4 regions of the Pelorhabdus sp. sgz311002 genome follow, and region 4 is predicted to be linked to each of the others. Evidence: riboswitches for the same ligand, from Rfam matches in the RefSeq annotation. Region 4 holds a riboswitch; each other region holds the start of a gene.
The links. Region 4 has a riboswitch for cobalamin ahead of cbiD (cobalt-precorrin-5B (C(1))-methyltransferase CbiD). Riboswitches for the same ligand answer to the same signal wherever they lie in the genome.

Region 1: another riboswitch for cobalamin. It lies ahead of AC0NJP_RS07060 (sirohydrochlorin cobaltochelatase); the one in region 4 lies ahead of cbiD (cobalt-precorrin-5B (C(1))-methyltransferase CbiD).
Region 2: another riboswitch for cobalamin. It lies ahead of AC0NJP_RS07090 (ABC transporter substrate-binding protein); the one in region 4 lies ahead of cbiD (cobalt-precorrin-5B (C(1))-methyltransferase CbiD).
Region 3: another riboswitch for cobalamin. It lies ahead of cobT (nicotinate-nucleotide--dimethylbenzimidazole phosphoribosyltransferase); the one in region 4 lies ahead of cbiD (cobalt-precorrin-5B (C(1))-methyltransferase CbiD).

Annotation. Positions count from the first base shown of each region.
Region 1 covers NZ_JBWBCL010000003.1:260,757-263,978, reverse strand. The annotation lists gene AC0NJP_RS07065 (DUF4198 domain-containing protein) at 41-775, shown strand; cobalamin riboswitch at 895-1,074, shown strand; gene AC0NJP_RS07060 (sirohydrochlorin cobaltochelatase) at 1,185-2,243, shown strand; gene AC0NJP_RS07055 (TonB-dependent receptor plug domain-containing protein) at 2,385-3,222, shown strand, end outside.
Region 2 covers NZ_JBWBCL010000003.1:272,090-275,311, reverse strand. The annotation lists gene AC0NJP_RS07100 (PepSY-associated TM helix domain-containing protein) at 1-959, shown strand, start outside; gene AC0NJP_RS07095 (cob(I)yrinic acid a,c-diamide adenosyltransferase) at 1,001-1,582, shown strand; cobalamin riboswitch at 1,869-2,050, shown strand; gene AC0NJP_RS07090 (ABC transporter substrate-binding protein) at 2,213-3,157, shown strand; gene AC0NJP_RS07085 (PepSY-associated TM helix domain-containing protein) at 3,194-3,222, shown strand, end outside.
Region 3 covers NZ_JBWBCL010000004.1:259,085-262,306, reverse strand. The annotation lists gene cobT (nicotinate-nucleotide--dimethylbenzimidazole phosphoribosyltransferase) at 1-1,776, opposite strand, end outside; cobalamin riboswitch at 1,863-2,059, opposite strand; gene AC0NJP_RS08880 (cache domain-containing protein) at 2,240-3,222, shown strand, end outside.
Region 4 covers NZ_JBWBCL010000001.1:433,506-436,727, reverse strand. The annotation lists gene cbiT (precorrin-6Y C5,15-methyltransferase (decarboxylating) subunit CbiT) at 1-51, opposite strand, end outside; gene cbiE (precorrin-6y C5,15-methyltransferase (decarboxylating) subunit CbiE) at 48-674, opposite strand; gene cbiD (cobalt-precorrin-5B (C(1))-methyltransferase CbiD) at 659-1,747, opposite strand; cobalamin riboswitch at 1,857-2,029, opposite strand; gene AC0NJP_RS02230 (hypothetical protein) at 2,230-2,586, shown strand; gene AC0NJP_RS02225 (hypothetical protein) at 2,657-2,815, shown strand; gene AC0NJP_RS02220 (ArnT family glycosyltransferase) at 2,831-3,222, opposite strand, start outside.

The DNA.
Region 1 (3,222 bases), on a different contig from region 4:
GTCAGTTTTTCTCTTGTGAAATTTTTATGAGGTGATAGATATGAAAAAAAATAAATTTTTGGTTTGGGCAGCTTGTGCATGTTTACTTGCAGCTTCTTATGGCAGTGTGGCTTCAGCGCATGGTGTTTGGATTGGTGAACGTTTAGATCAAAAACAATTAATATTAGGAGAAGGTCCTGGCGATAATGCTTATAATCCAAACAATGTACAATCTGTGCAAGGATATACTGATACATTTCAAAAAACAACAGCGAAAGTAGTCGATGCTAAAAATCATGTTATTGTAGTTCCTAGTGATGATACAGCAGTTATCAGCGTAAATTTTGATTATGGATATTGGACAAAGGGGCAAGATGGTAAAGTGCATAATGCACCAATTTATCAAGTACCAGGAGCTGAGAAAGGCACACATGCTATCAAATATAATGTAACATATCTTCATGGAGTAAAGAATGTACAGGCCGTTCCAGATGTTCCATTGCAAATTATTCCGCAGGTTGATCCAACTACACTGCATAAAGGAGATGACTTGACAGTACTTGTCGTTAAAGATGGCAGACCTCTCGTCAATACAGAAATTATTCCAGATGTCATCAATAACCTTACTTATACAGTAAAAACAGATAGTGAAGGCAAAGCAACAATGAAAGTAGCGAATAATGGTGTGAATGTAGTTGGGGTTGAAATTGCTTTTCCAATTCCTGATAAAAATAATATGGCGACTCAAAATAAATATTTTTCTAGCTTAACTTTTACACTTTATCCCGAAGAATGATTTTTTAAAAATGAATATTCCTTATTTAATAGTAAAAACATGATTATAATTAATTGAATATTACGATTTGACAAAATAACTTTAAAGTGTTATTGTAAGTACGTGGAAATCAGAACAAACTGAATATCGATAGAATAGGTGCCGTAAGGCTTAATAGGGAAGTCCGGTGAAATACCGGCGCGGTCCCGCCACTGTAATGGGGAGCAAACTCAAGAAATGCCACTGGAACGAACGTTTTGGGAAGGTTTGAGCGAGCAATGATCCAGAGCCAGGAGAACTGCCTGTTTAATAATCACCATTTTTACCTACGAGCGATGGGGAGGGGATTGTAGCAGGTCTCTTGGCTGTTTACAAGCTGAGAATTGAACGTTTACTACTTCCTAATTCATTTAGGAAGTTTTTTTATTTTATGCAATTTTATATTTTAGGAGGAGTATTTGTGAAAAATTGGAAAAAAATGCTTGCGATCTCTTTGGCCTGTGCAACCTTTATGGGGGTAAATGCTGCCCCCACTTATGCTGCCTATGAACTAAATCCAGAAGTGAAGACGGCAACACCGGCGCTAAAACATGCGGCTCAAATTGGTGTAAATGTAGCGGAAAATCCGGCTATGCAGAATCTCGAAAATAAAGATGCAATTGTGGTGATGAGTTTTGGTACTACCTATGAAGAATCACGTAAGCTTACGATTGAACAAACTGTAGCTGATATTCAAGCGGCTCATCCTGGACAAAAGGTTGTTTTGGCTTTTACTTCTCACATTATTATTGATCGAATTCAGCAAAAAGAAGGCATCAAAATTCCTACTCCGGAAGAAGCTTTAGCCGAGCTGAAAGCGGAAGGCTATACTCGAGTTGCTCTTACTTCACTCGATGTAATTCCTGGCATGGAATATGCTTACGACAAAGCCATTTTTGATATTTATAAGAATCAGTTTAAGAAAATGACTCTGGGGACTTCTTTGATTTATTGGATGGGACAAGAAAAACAGCGTGATGATGTTACCGATGCGTTAAAAGCGATTCAAACTGAGTTTCCTAAGACAGGTAAAAATGATGCCATTTTATTGATGTATCATGGTACGCCTCACCCGGCTAACGCCTATTATTCAGTAATCCAAGCTCGTTTACAAGATATGGGACTCAATAATGTTTATACTTATACGGTAGAAGGCTGGCCTAATCTGGAAACCGTTATTCCTAAGTTGAAAGCAAATGGAGTCAAAAATGTTACATTGATTCCGATGATGATGGTTGCTGGGGATCATGCGAACAACGATATGGCTGGCGATGAACCAGATTCCCATAAATCCATTTTAAAGAAAGAGGGTTTCTTTGTAACGACTTACATTCATGGTCTCGGTGAGAATGAAAATGTACGGAAACTCTTTGTAGATCGTGCTAATGAAGCTTGGGATGCTTTGCAAAGCGCATCACAGCCTGAAAAAAAGCATATGACGAAAAAGTAATTTTAAATAGCATATAGAATCTAATCACCATTTTTGCCTACAAGAGTTAGGGAAGGGGATTAAAAGTTATTATTTTGTGATTCCAGAGCCTTTCTATTGCGGAAAGGCTCTTTATTTTGTTATGAAAGGAAGTTTTCATAGATGAAAACAGGAAAAAAACTTACTAGGAAAGCATTGCTTTATACCATAATCAGTAGCGCTATACTAGCGCAAACAACGGGATTTTCTTGGGCCGCTGAAGCGAATGATTATTCCTTGGATCAGGTAGAGGTGACAGCAAATCGCATGCCAGTAAAAGTGGCAGAAACCGCAGCAAATGTTTCTGTAATTACTCATGCCGACATAGAAAAAAATCATTATCGAGATTTAGGCGAAGCTTTGCAACAGGTTACAGGCGTGATTGTGACCAAACAAGGAAGTGCTGGTAGTGAGCAATATGTCAGTTTAAATGGTGATCCTCATGTCGTTATTATGATTGATGGGCGTCGGATGAATCTTAGAAAACTGCCGGGAGCTTTTGGGGGGAGAGCAACCTTTGACATGAGCTCTTTTCCTTCGCTGACGATGATTGATAAGATCGAAGTGGTAAAAGGGGCGGCTTCTGCTTTATACGGCTCTGATGCAACTGGCGGGGTCATTAATATTATTACCCGTAAAGGCAGTAAAAGTGAATCAACGCTTGATATCAATACAGGCTCATGGGGAACAAGAAATTATACTTATACCAATCAAGGTGCGGAGCAAGGCTGGAGTTGGTTTTTGACAGCAGGTAAGAGTAATCAGGATCACTTTGCCTATAAAGATTCCATAAGTGGGCAGACAAAAACGATGGAAAACAGTGCTTTTGACCAGAAAAATTTAACTTTCCGGCTTGATAAGGAACTTGATTCAGATCATTCTTTAACGCTTAATTTTGAGCATATGAATAATCATAAAGGACAGCCTTATATGGCAGCCGGACGGACTTTATGGGGAGCTT
Region 2 (3,222 bases), on a different contig from region 4:
ACGTGATTGTGCGTGGCGATCACACTTTGAAATATCAATTTATCCCCCAGTTTTTACACATTATTGACGACTTACATGTGCGCTTAGGTATGGGGACGTTAGGGAGAAAATTTTTAGGCTTTATTTGTGCTGTTAGCGCTTTGTCAATTTTTACAGGTTTTAGACTATATGGTCCGTTCTGGGAAAAAACGACAATCGTGGGCGTACGAAACTCTTATCAATATTGGAGTCGACTACACAATCTTACTGGCGTTATTGTAGGAATCTGGGGGTTGATATTAAGTATAAGTGGTATCGGTCTTGTCCTATTTTCTATGGCGTACAATACCTATATTTCTGCGGCAAAAACAGAAGCAAAGCAATTTTTTTCAGGTTATGAGCAAACACATGTCCAACAATCGCCGATGCAAGCCTTAGCTATTGTAAGAAAGAATTTTCCTGATTATGTAGTCGTTTCATTACGGATGCCCGAGGCGAAATCGGTGATATATAGTTTTTATATAAAACCAGTTGTCCAGACGCCTTATCGCACGGGACAAACTGTTTTTGTTTCAGCTTATGGCACTAACGATTTGTCGACACCAGGATTTTATGTTAAACCTTTAGCCTGGTATATGGCAATCAGAGCATTTGTTTTGAACTTACATTTTCATAATCATCAGGGATTTTTGCTTAAGGTGATTTGGACCAGCTACATTTTATTAACAATGTTTTTAATTGTTACTGGGCTTGGCTTAGCTTTGAGGCGACAGCAAAAGAAGTTTTTTGCCATACACCCTGTAATCAGTGTGCGGGCTGGTAAAAGTAGGATTGTGCCCAACTATTTCATGCTTAGTGTAGTGTTTTTAAGTGTATTCGGTTTTATTGCGCCGCTTTATGGTGGGATGGACGATATTGCGGCAGTCGCATTGTTGGTTCCGCTTGTGCTTTTGGGGACGATATGGTATAAAGACAGATAATGTTTCTATACCACCATGTAGCGAAAGAAGGCTGATGATTTATGAAGGGATATGTCCAAATTTATACGGGAGATGGTAAAGGAAAAACAACCGCGGCAATTGGTTTAACCATTCGTGCTTTAGGCGCGGGAAAACGCGTACTTTTCTTGCAGTTTATGAAATCAAAAAGTTATAGTGAGCATCTCGTATTGAAAAACCTATCACCGAATTTGACGGTTGAAACAATAGGAAAACCTTTCTTTATTGCGAAGGAGGGAAGCTTAAGTCCGGAAGAATTAGCCCAATGGAGTGATGAAGTCGTTGTTTTTCCGCAGGGAAAGCCGCCCGAGGAATATAAAGCGCTTGCAGAACAAGGCGTGAAACGAGCCGAGGTAGCAGTAAGCAGCGGTGAATTTGATATGGTGATACTTGATGAACTTGTTGTGGCTAATTATTTCGAATTAGTGAGCGATCAACAGCTACAGTCAATATTAGCGAAACGATTAGAAACAGTCGAACTAATTCTTACGGGGCGAAAAGCTTCCAAGGCGCTTATGGAACAAGCCGATCTTGTGACAGAAATGACAGAAGTTAAGCATTATTATCAGCAAGGCGTTGAAGCTCGAAAAGGTATTGAAAATTAGCATAAGGGGAGACGAAGTATGGCAGCTGTAAAGTGCGCAAAATGTGGCAAGGTGTTTAATACGGAGGGGGCAATACTGAAACCGACAGGTGATGGTGCCTATGCAGAATGTTGTCCGCAATGTGGCAGCACGAATGTATATGGTGTTGATGATTTTCGAAATAACGACGATCGATTGTGGAAATGTTTTTAGGGCAGGATACTTTCCCAATGGAATTGATTGAGTATTGCGATTTGACAAAACTGGTTTTAAATGGTACCGTAAGGACGTAGATTTTATAGCAAAACTGAATAACGATAGAACAGGTGCCTGTAAAGGCTTAATAGGGAAGACCGGTGAAAAACCGGCGCGGTCCCGCCACTGTAATGGGGAGCAAACTCATGATATGCCACTGGGGTGAAAACCTTGGGAAGGTTTGAGCAAGCGATGATCCAGAGCCAGGAGAACTGCCTGTTTAATGATCACCGTTTTGACCTGCGAGCGATGGGGAGGCGATTGTAAGGACTTTTTATTTGTTTATTTATAGAAAAGTTGACTTATAGGCCTTTTATTTAAAGGGCCTATTTTTTATTGCAGAAATAGAAGAATCATATTCTTCTGTTCCCTACTAACAAGAAGGAAGGGCTTTTTATGCAACATAATGGTATGATTACGATCGCATTGCTTCTATTGGTTATATTGCTCACTATAGTTGGTTGTGGTAGTAATACAAGTAAAGTAGATATGACTAATCAGGCTTTTTTCTCAGTAACTGATGCAACAGGAAAGCAGATTATTGTTGAAAAGAAGCCGGAACGTATTGTTGTTTTATCTACCTCGATTTTAGATCTTTTATATGCAGTAGATGGAAAAGCGATTGGACGTCCTAGTTCTAAGAATGCCATTCTTCCGACAGGGGCTGAAAAGGCGGAAGAGATTGGTTACGTTTATAATGTTAACATGGAAAAAGTGATGGGCTTAAAGCCTGATGTTGTTATTGCTGTACAGGGGATGCACGAAAAACTTGTGCCAATGCTGGAGAGTAATCATATTCCTGTTCTAATATTAAAATACCGTACACTTGAGGATACTTATAATACGCTGCGAATCCTAGCTAAACTAAGCGGTACGCAAGAAAAAGGCGAAGCTGTTATAAGCGCTATGCAGGCGAAAATTCAATCTATAGTGCAAGATTTTTCTAAGGATAAGCCAAGAAAAGTCGTCATTTTACATGCGACAGCAAAAGATGTGACAGTTGAGCTTCCCCAAACAACAGCGGGGAGTGTGGCAAAGCTCTTAGGAATGGTGAATATTGCCACAGGAGAGCAGGCCATTAATGCGGAGAATGATATGACTCCTTTTAGTCTGGAAAAAATTGTACAGGAAGATCCTGATGATATTTTTGTCGTAACTATGGGAAAAATTGATGAAATTAAAGATCATATGAATCAAGAAATGGCTAGTAGTCCAGCTTGGAGCAGTCTGCGGGCTGTAAAGAATCAGCGAGTGCATTATCTGCCGCAGGATCTTTTCTTATTGAATCCGGGAATCAAAATGCCAGAAGCTGTGGATTACATGGCTAAAGAGGTACGATAATTCTAAAATTATGAGATGACTTATGAGGGAGAAGTTATGCGAGGGTTCTATCAATTGCATCGGTG
Region 3 (3,222 bases), on a different contig from region 4:
AAGGTCTAGTTGCGTCAGCGCTCCTGTCGCTTCTGCCGTAAAGGGCAAATGAGATGCCACCAAATGGTCTTTTACCGTCGAATTCAGCTCAACAGCAACCAAAGCAGCTGCTAAAGCAGCGTCATCGTCTAAAACAACTGCGCAACCATAGCTGGCAGCACCTAAAATTAGGCCTGCTAAAAAGCAGATGTTCTGTGAATGTTCGAGTCTTGCCAATCGTGGCAGTAAGGTTTGGCCGTCGCTTCGGGCAAGCAGGGTCTTGGCTGCAGCCATCTCTTGACTTACAAGTTCTAGGCTGCCAATGCCAATAATCTCGTTTGATAGAGCGGCTTGCTTGCTAAAGTCAACTCCCGCCTGAACCAACTGCCTCACACCTTGTTCTGTAGGAAATTCGGACGCTTCTTCGTGACGGCAAACAAGAATCTCTGCGCCAAAATGCTTGCTAAAGGCTTGAAGCACTTTGAACTTTGCTACAAACTCATTCTCGTTTTCGCTGGATTGGCAAGGACCTGTTAAAATCAACTTCTTGTCGCAAGATCGGGGCCGTGGCTGACCGATAATGCCTGCTAGCTTTCGCCCAAGTTCTTCAAATGCTTTAAGACTCCCCAAAGGCTTGGTTAAATTGTCAAGACGAAGTTGGCATTTTTCCATAGCCGCCTCATCTAAGGGCCTAATACTTGGCAGCTCCGACTCGCTCTGATCTATTGCAGCTAAATTTTGCCGCCAAAAACTGAGGCCCTCTGCTGACTTAAGCCAGTCGCCATCAAAGAGACGACACGCGCCCTTTAATAAATCAACAACGACGGAGGCGCCGATCGCCTCGCCAAGTCTTACGCCAACATCCACACACGCTTCCAGTCCAAGAAAAGATAAGGCAATGCGATGAGCTGGTTCTCCTGACAAATGGGATGACAAAATATAGGGCTGACAACGCGGTGAAATCGCATAGGCAATCATCGCCGCAGCTGTTGTATTCAGTCCGTCGATCACAACAGCCGCACGGTTTGCAGCGCAACCTAAAACAACGCCTGCTAAAGCCCCGATTTCAAACCCGCCAATCTTGCTAAGTACATCGAGACCATCACCGCAATCAATCTGATTTATAGCCAGAGCCTTGCGAACAACCTCAACTTTCACCTTCATGCGACTATCTGATATTCCAGTTCCCCGACCAGTTACAACTTCTGGAGCTAAGCCAGTAAAAGCTGCTACAATCGCTGCACTAGCCGTAGTATTGCCAATTCCCATTTCGCCAAGACAAAAGCAAGTATAACCTTGTCTTACTCTTTCTGTGACCAGAGCAATCCCTGCTTCGACAGCGGCAATCGCTTCTTGCCGCGTCATTGCTGGACCTTCCGTAAAATCTTTCGTGCCATAGGCAATTTTTCGTTGCACAAGACCTGGCACAAAGGATAAATCTCCCGCTATACCCATATCGACAACCACAAGATCGGAACCGGAATAATTAGCAAAAGCATTGGCCGTACCGCCTTGGGCTAGCAGATAATTTGCCGTCATTTCTTTAGTGGTCTCGATCGGATAGGCACTAATACCTTGTTTGGCAACGCCATGATCGGCTGATGCCAAGATAATAGCGCTTTTAGGCGCAAGCGGCCTTTCCTGCCGAGTGATGCCAGCATATTGAACCACCATTTCCGCCAGTTTCCCTAGCTGGCCTTTACTTGACGAAAGTTCCTGCAAATGTCCATTTGCTTGCGCCATAGCGGCTTGGTCAAGCGGCTCTATGTTTTGTATTGCTTGTTGTAATAAATCCACCGAATCTCCCCCATTATCACGATAAATTTTTCATAAAAAAAAGACTTTTGGGAGTTATCGTTCCCAAAAGTCTTTTTTTCCATAAAGACTATCTTACAGTTTAGGCAGGTTTCCTGGCTCCCGATTCATTAGTATCCACGCCTTCCCCGATAGCTGAGTGGCAATTTGTGGAACCTCCTCGGTACAGTGGCGGGCCCGCGCTTACACATGGAAAACCATGCTCAGACTTCCCTATTATCCGCTTTTACCTTCCAAAAGCGGCACCTAAACTAAATTATCTAATTGCCAAAATTATAGCAAGCCGTTGTAAAGGCGTCAAGACTCTTAAAGAAAAACAAGAATAATTTTTGCAATTTTCCTACTAAAAAAAGGAGTTCGCGCTGAAATCGCAAATATTATAGAATAATATTTTTCTTCATTTTTCGACAATTATGTAGAATCGAAAGATTCAAAGGAGGACCCTATGAAACTAGACACGCTAAGCCGTCAGTTTCGTGCGTGGACAATTTTACTAATTTTAGCGCCCAGCCTCCTCACGATGGCAATTTATGCAGCAAATCAAGTCAAACTTACCAAACAGCAGAATTTAGAACTCATCAGCCAACGGGTCGCTTTTCAGGAACGCCTGATTAACTACTGGCTAGATGAACGGGCCAATGACATTCTCAGTCTAAGTGAAATAGAATCCATTCGCCAGCTTGATTATAAGCAATTCTATGATATGCTGCAGTCAGTACAGCATAGTAATAAAAATTTTGATTCTCTATCGTATATTGACAAAGACGGTTACTTCCGTTTTTCTACGCTCAATCGTCCGATTCAATTTCCCCAAGCAACCAATCAGCCTTACTATCAAGCCGCCCTTGCGGGCCAAAGTTCGATCTCAGATATTGTAATTGGTCGCAACAGTGGCCGCTCCATTATCAATTTTTCCTCACCGATTTATGATCATCAGGGACAATTCCAAGGCGTTTTGCTCGGATCAGTCCGAACTCAGACGCTTGAAAACTTACTACGAGATAACTGGATTGGCAAAACAGGCGAAATTCTGCTTATCAATCAGGCAGGCGTTATGCTGACTGAACCGCGTTATCTAGAGCAACTCATTGAATCAGGTCAAGTCGAGACAAGCGCTAAGTTAAAAATGAAGCTGCCCATAGAGAATTTACAATTAATTCAGCTTGGCCAAACAGGTACAGCCTCCTGGATTGACTACCAGGGAAAGAACGTGCTAGTAGCCTATCATGCTTTGCCAGAACGAGGCTGGACGCTTATTGGGTCCATACGTGAAGAAGAAGTTATGGCCCCATTGTATCAACAGCTGAAAATCATGGGAATTGAAATGCTTTTGCTGCTATTATTTATCTACCCGATTGCAATCTGGGCAACCCGTCAATTGCAGCAACCAATCACTTGGCTAACTGAGCAGGCCAACCGAATTGCCAA
Region 4 (3,222 bases):
AATATTGCCTCGTATAAATTCACCATCAGAAATTCCTGGGGAATGTATCATCCTGTCACCACCATTACGGAATGAGAAAATCCAGCTACTTTTACAACTTCTTGTAAAGTGGAACTTACTATTTTCTCTTCTTGATAAGAAAGAGCTTCACACAAATAGACTTTTGCTTCCAACGGCCAGCCGCCAGCAATAAGTTCTGCGGCAATCCAACTGGGACAATGAACTGGGTCTGTTAAAAAAGCGATTTTCTTGCATTGATTAAACATAAAAACATCACGTTTCGCTTCTCGCCCATGCAAGCTCACTAGCGTTGCATCCTGCCATACCGAAGCGATACGAGAAAAAGCCATTTGAAAAGAACTAATACCTGGGATCACTTCTAGCTTCGCCTGAGGCAAAAACCGTTGTACTGCAGGCAAAAGACTATAACAGCCGGGATCTCCCGACACTAAAATAACAACATCATCTTGTTGTAAATATTGTTCAATTAAAGTCATCAATGCAGGAATTTCTTTATCAATCGGTAAAGTGATTTGCCCTGGTTCACTAAGTGCAGCAAGGGCCCGACGGCTTCCTGCTAATATTTTTGCAGCTTTTATCTTTTTTTGGGCAATTGGCAATATATAATCAGGTGAGCCTGGCCCGATCCCAACTATAACTATTTTATGATCCATCCCATTTTTCCCCCGATACATTTCGCACCAGCATCTGCTGCTAAAAATTCACCTTTTAAAGTAATAAGAACAGTTCCTACTTTTAGTTCATTAAAGACATACCGCTCTGCCCGCAAACTCGCTCTTGCAGCAATGACTTCATAGACCTTTTCTAATTGATAATTTTCTAAAACCGTCATCGCTGCTTCTGCCGTTGTACAATCCAAAATTTCGGTAACAGCCGCTTGTGGCGCACCTAATGCAGCGGAATAAGCGGCAATCGTTTCCAGCCGTCCATCGGCCATCCGGTTATGTGTATGAAAAATGCCAGCAGCAACTTTAGCTAATTTGCCTAAATGTCCTACTAACAGTACTTCTTTAAGACCATTTTGCGCCGCATTTTCCAGCATATGTCCAATAAAGTTGCTTGTTTGAACAATGAATTCAAGGGGAATATGCAATTTTTCTACTGCTGCATCCTGGCCAATTCGACCAGGAACAAACACAACAGCTTCATGTCCCAAAGCTTTTACAACACTAATCTGAGGCGTCAAGGAATTTTTAAAGGCTTCTTCACTCATCGGCTTTACAATGCCGCTTGTACCAATTATCGAAATGCCACCTTCAATGCCCAGCATAGGATTTAACGTTTTTTTTGCAAGAACTTCACCTTGTGGAACTGAAATGGTGACAATAGCACCTGTTTGAGGCGGCAGAAGCTCCGCTAGAACTAACTCAATCATTTTGCGCGGACCTGGGTTCACGGCAGGTTCCCCTACTGACACAGACAAGCCCGGTTTAGTAACAGTGCCAACTCCCTTACCAGCTCGTATCATAATGCCTGGCTGGTTAGTGAGTTCTACCGTGACTTCAATTTCCGTTCCGTGAGTAATATCAGGATCATCGCCACCATCTTTGATTACATAAGCCCTGCCACCGTTCTCTAGCTTCTCAGCTTTAGCAATCGGTACAGTAATTGGATATTTCTGCGGTGATAAAACCTCTACTTTAGTAACAAATTGATTCCTTGCGGCTAAAACTGCAGCCTTCGTCGCAGCAGCAGCGCAAGAACCTGTCGTATACCCTTCTTTCATTTTTTGACTTGCTAACAAAAGGAAACCCCCCCTTTGATTTTGGCAAAGGGGGGTAAAAGAGACAGAGCTGTTCGCAATTACCCACCTCCCCATCTCTCGTAGGTCATAACGGCGTGTGTCAGAACAGGCAGGTCTCCTGACTCTGGCTCATTGCGCTACTTAGCCTTCCCGAATTTCTCCAGTGGCATTGATAAGAGCGCTCACCATTACAGTGGCGGGACCGCGCCGGCTTTTCACCGGTCTTCCCAATTAAGCAAAAGCACCTATTCCCTTGATTATCAATTTATATTTTGTATATTCCATTATTTTAGCAAAATTCCTGCTTTAAAACGTGTAAAAAGAATATTCAGTTTTTAAAGTATGACAAAAGCACTAAAATTCCCTTATTATCATAAAATTTCATTTTTTTCTTGTTTTTCATGGTATAATATAGAATGAATAGATATTTGCTTATTTTATAAAGAGAAAGGTCGTTTGATGCTGTGTATTCTCCTGAAAATCCTTTAAAAGTCCGTCTAGCAAAAACTCTCTGGTTTAACACGTACCGCGCCCAAGTTACTACGCCGGAAGGTGAATATTTGGCCGCTCTTCGTCTAATTCCAACGATTCCACTTGACCGCAATGAAATTCCGGAAAATGCGCCGGAAGTAAAATCCTCTATCGTCGTCTTAGTGGAAGACGCTTTAGTAACAGATGAACATTTAGTAGAATTTGAAGCTGCTCTTGCTGATGAATTGCAGCAAGAATTAGTAAAAGTAAAATTCAAACCAGAAAATTGCCAATTCTTCTATCCCAGCCCGCCTCATATGTTGGCAGAAGAATCAGCCTTACCTCAGTAAAGGGAAAGAGAAAACAATCCTTGCCTTTCAACTTAATTGGTTCCGCAAATTACGACAAGGAGTGATTATTATGTATAATGCGGTAAGACATGAATGCGGCGGCAATGCTCATCTTGTCGGCAATAAAATGCAGCAAGGCTGGAATCAGTTTTGTTGTGACCGCTGCGGAGCTGTCTTCTTCCGTTGGATGACGGAAAAAATGGTAACTAAAAATGATGCAAGTTCCTAACAAGAATACTTTCCATTATTGCCGGTAAAAAAGAATGTTTCCATCTTGTTTTTGTATTTTCTGGAAGTCGGTCGCCTCTGGTAAAGAGGTAAAACCGGCTTCTTCTTTTTCTTTCATAAGAATATACTTACCCTTTCCATCAGAACGCTGTAAAAAGGTTTGCAGCGTTTCCGTCGGCATCGTATACTTTCCAGCCCAAACATTTTTACTATTAACAGGTTCCTCTTTTAAGATAAGTCGTGGTAAAAGAACATTACCATAATATACTGCTGAGGTTTGATATTCACCATAAATCGCCCCAGTGGCATCACCAGGAAGATCGGAAACAATGCTTTTGGCGGAGCGATGATTTGCTAGAGGAATTAAATTATTCGGAATAAGAAATAATATGGAAACAATCGTCGTAA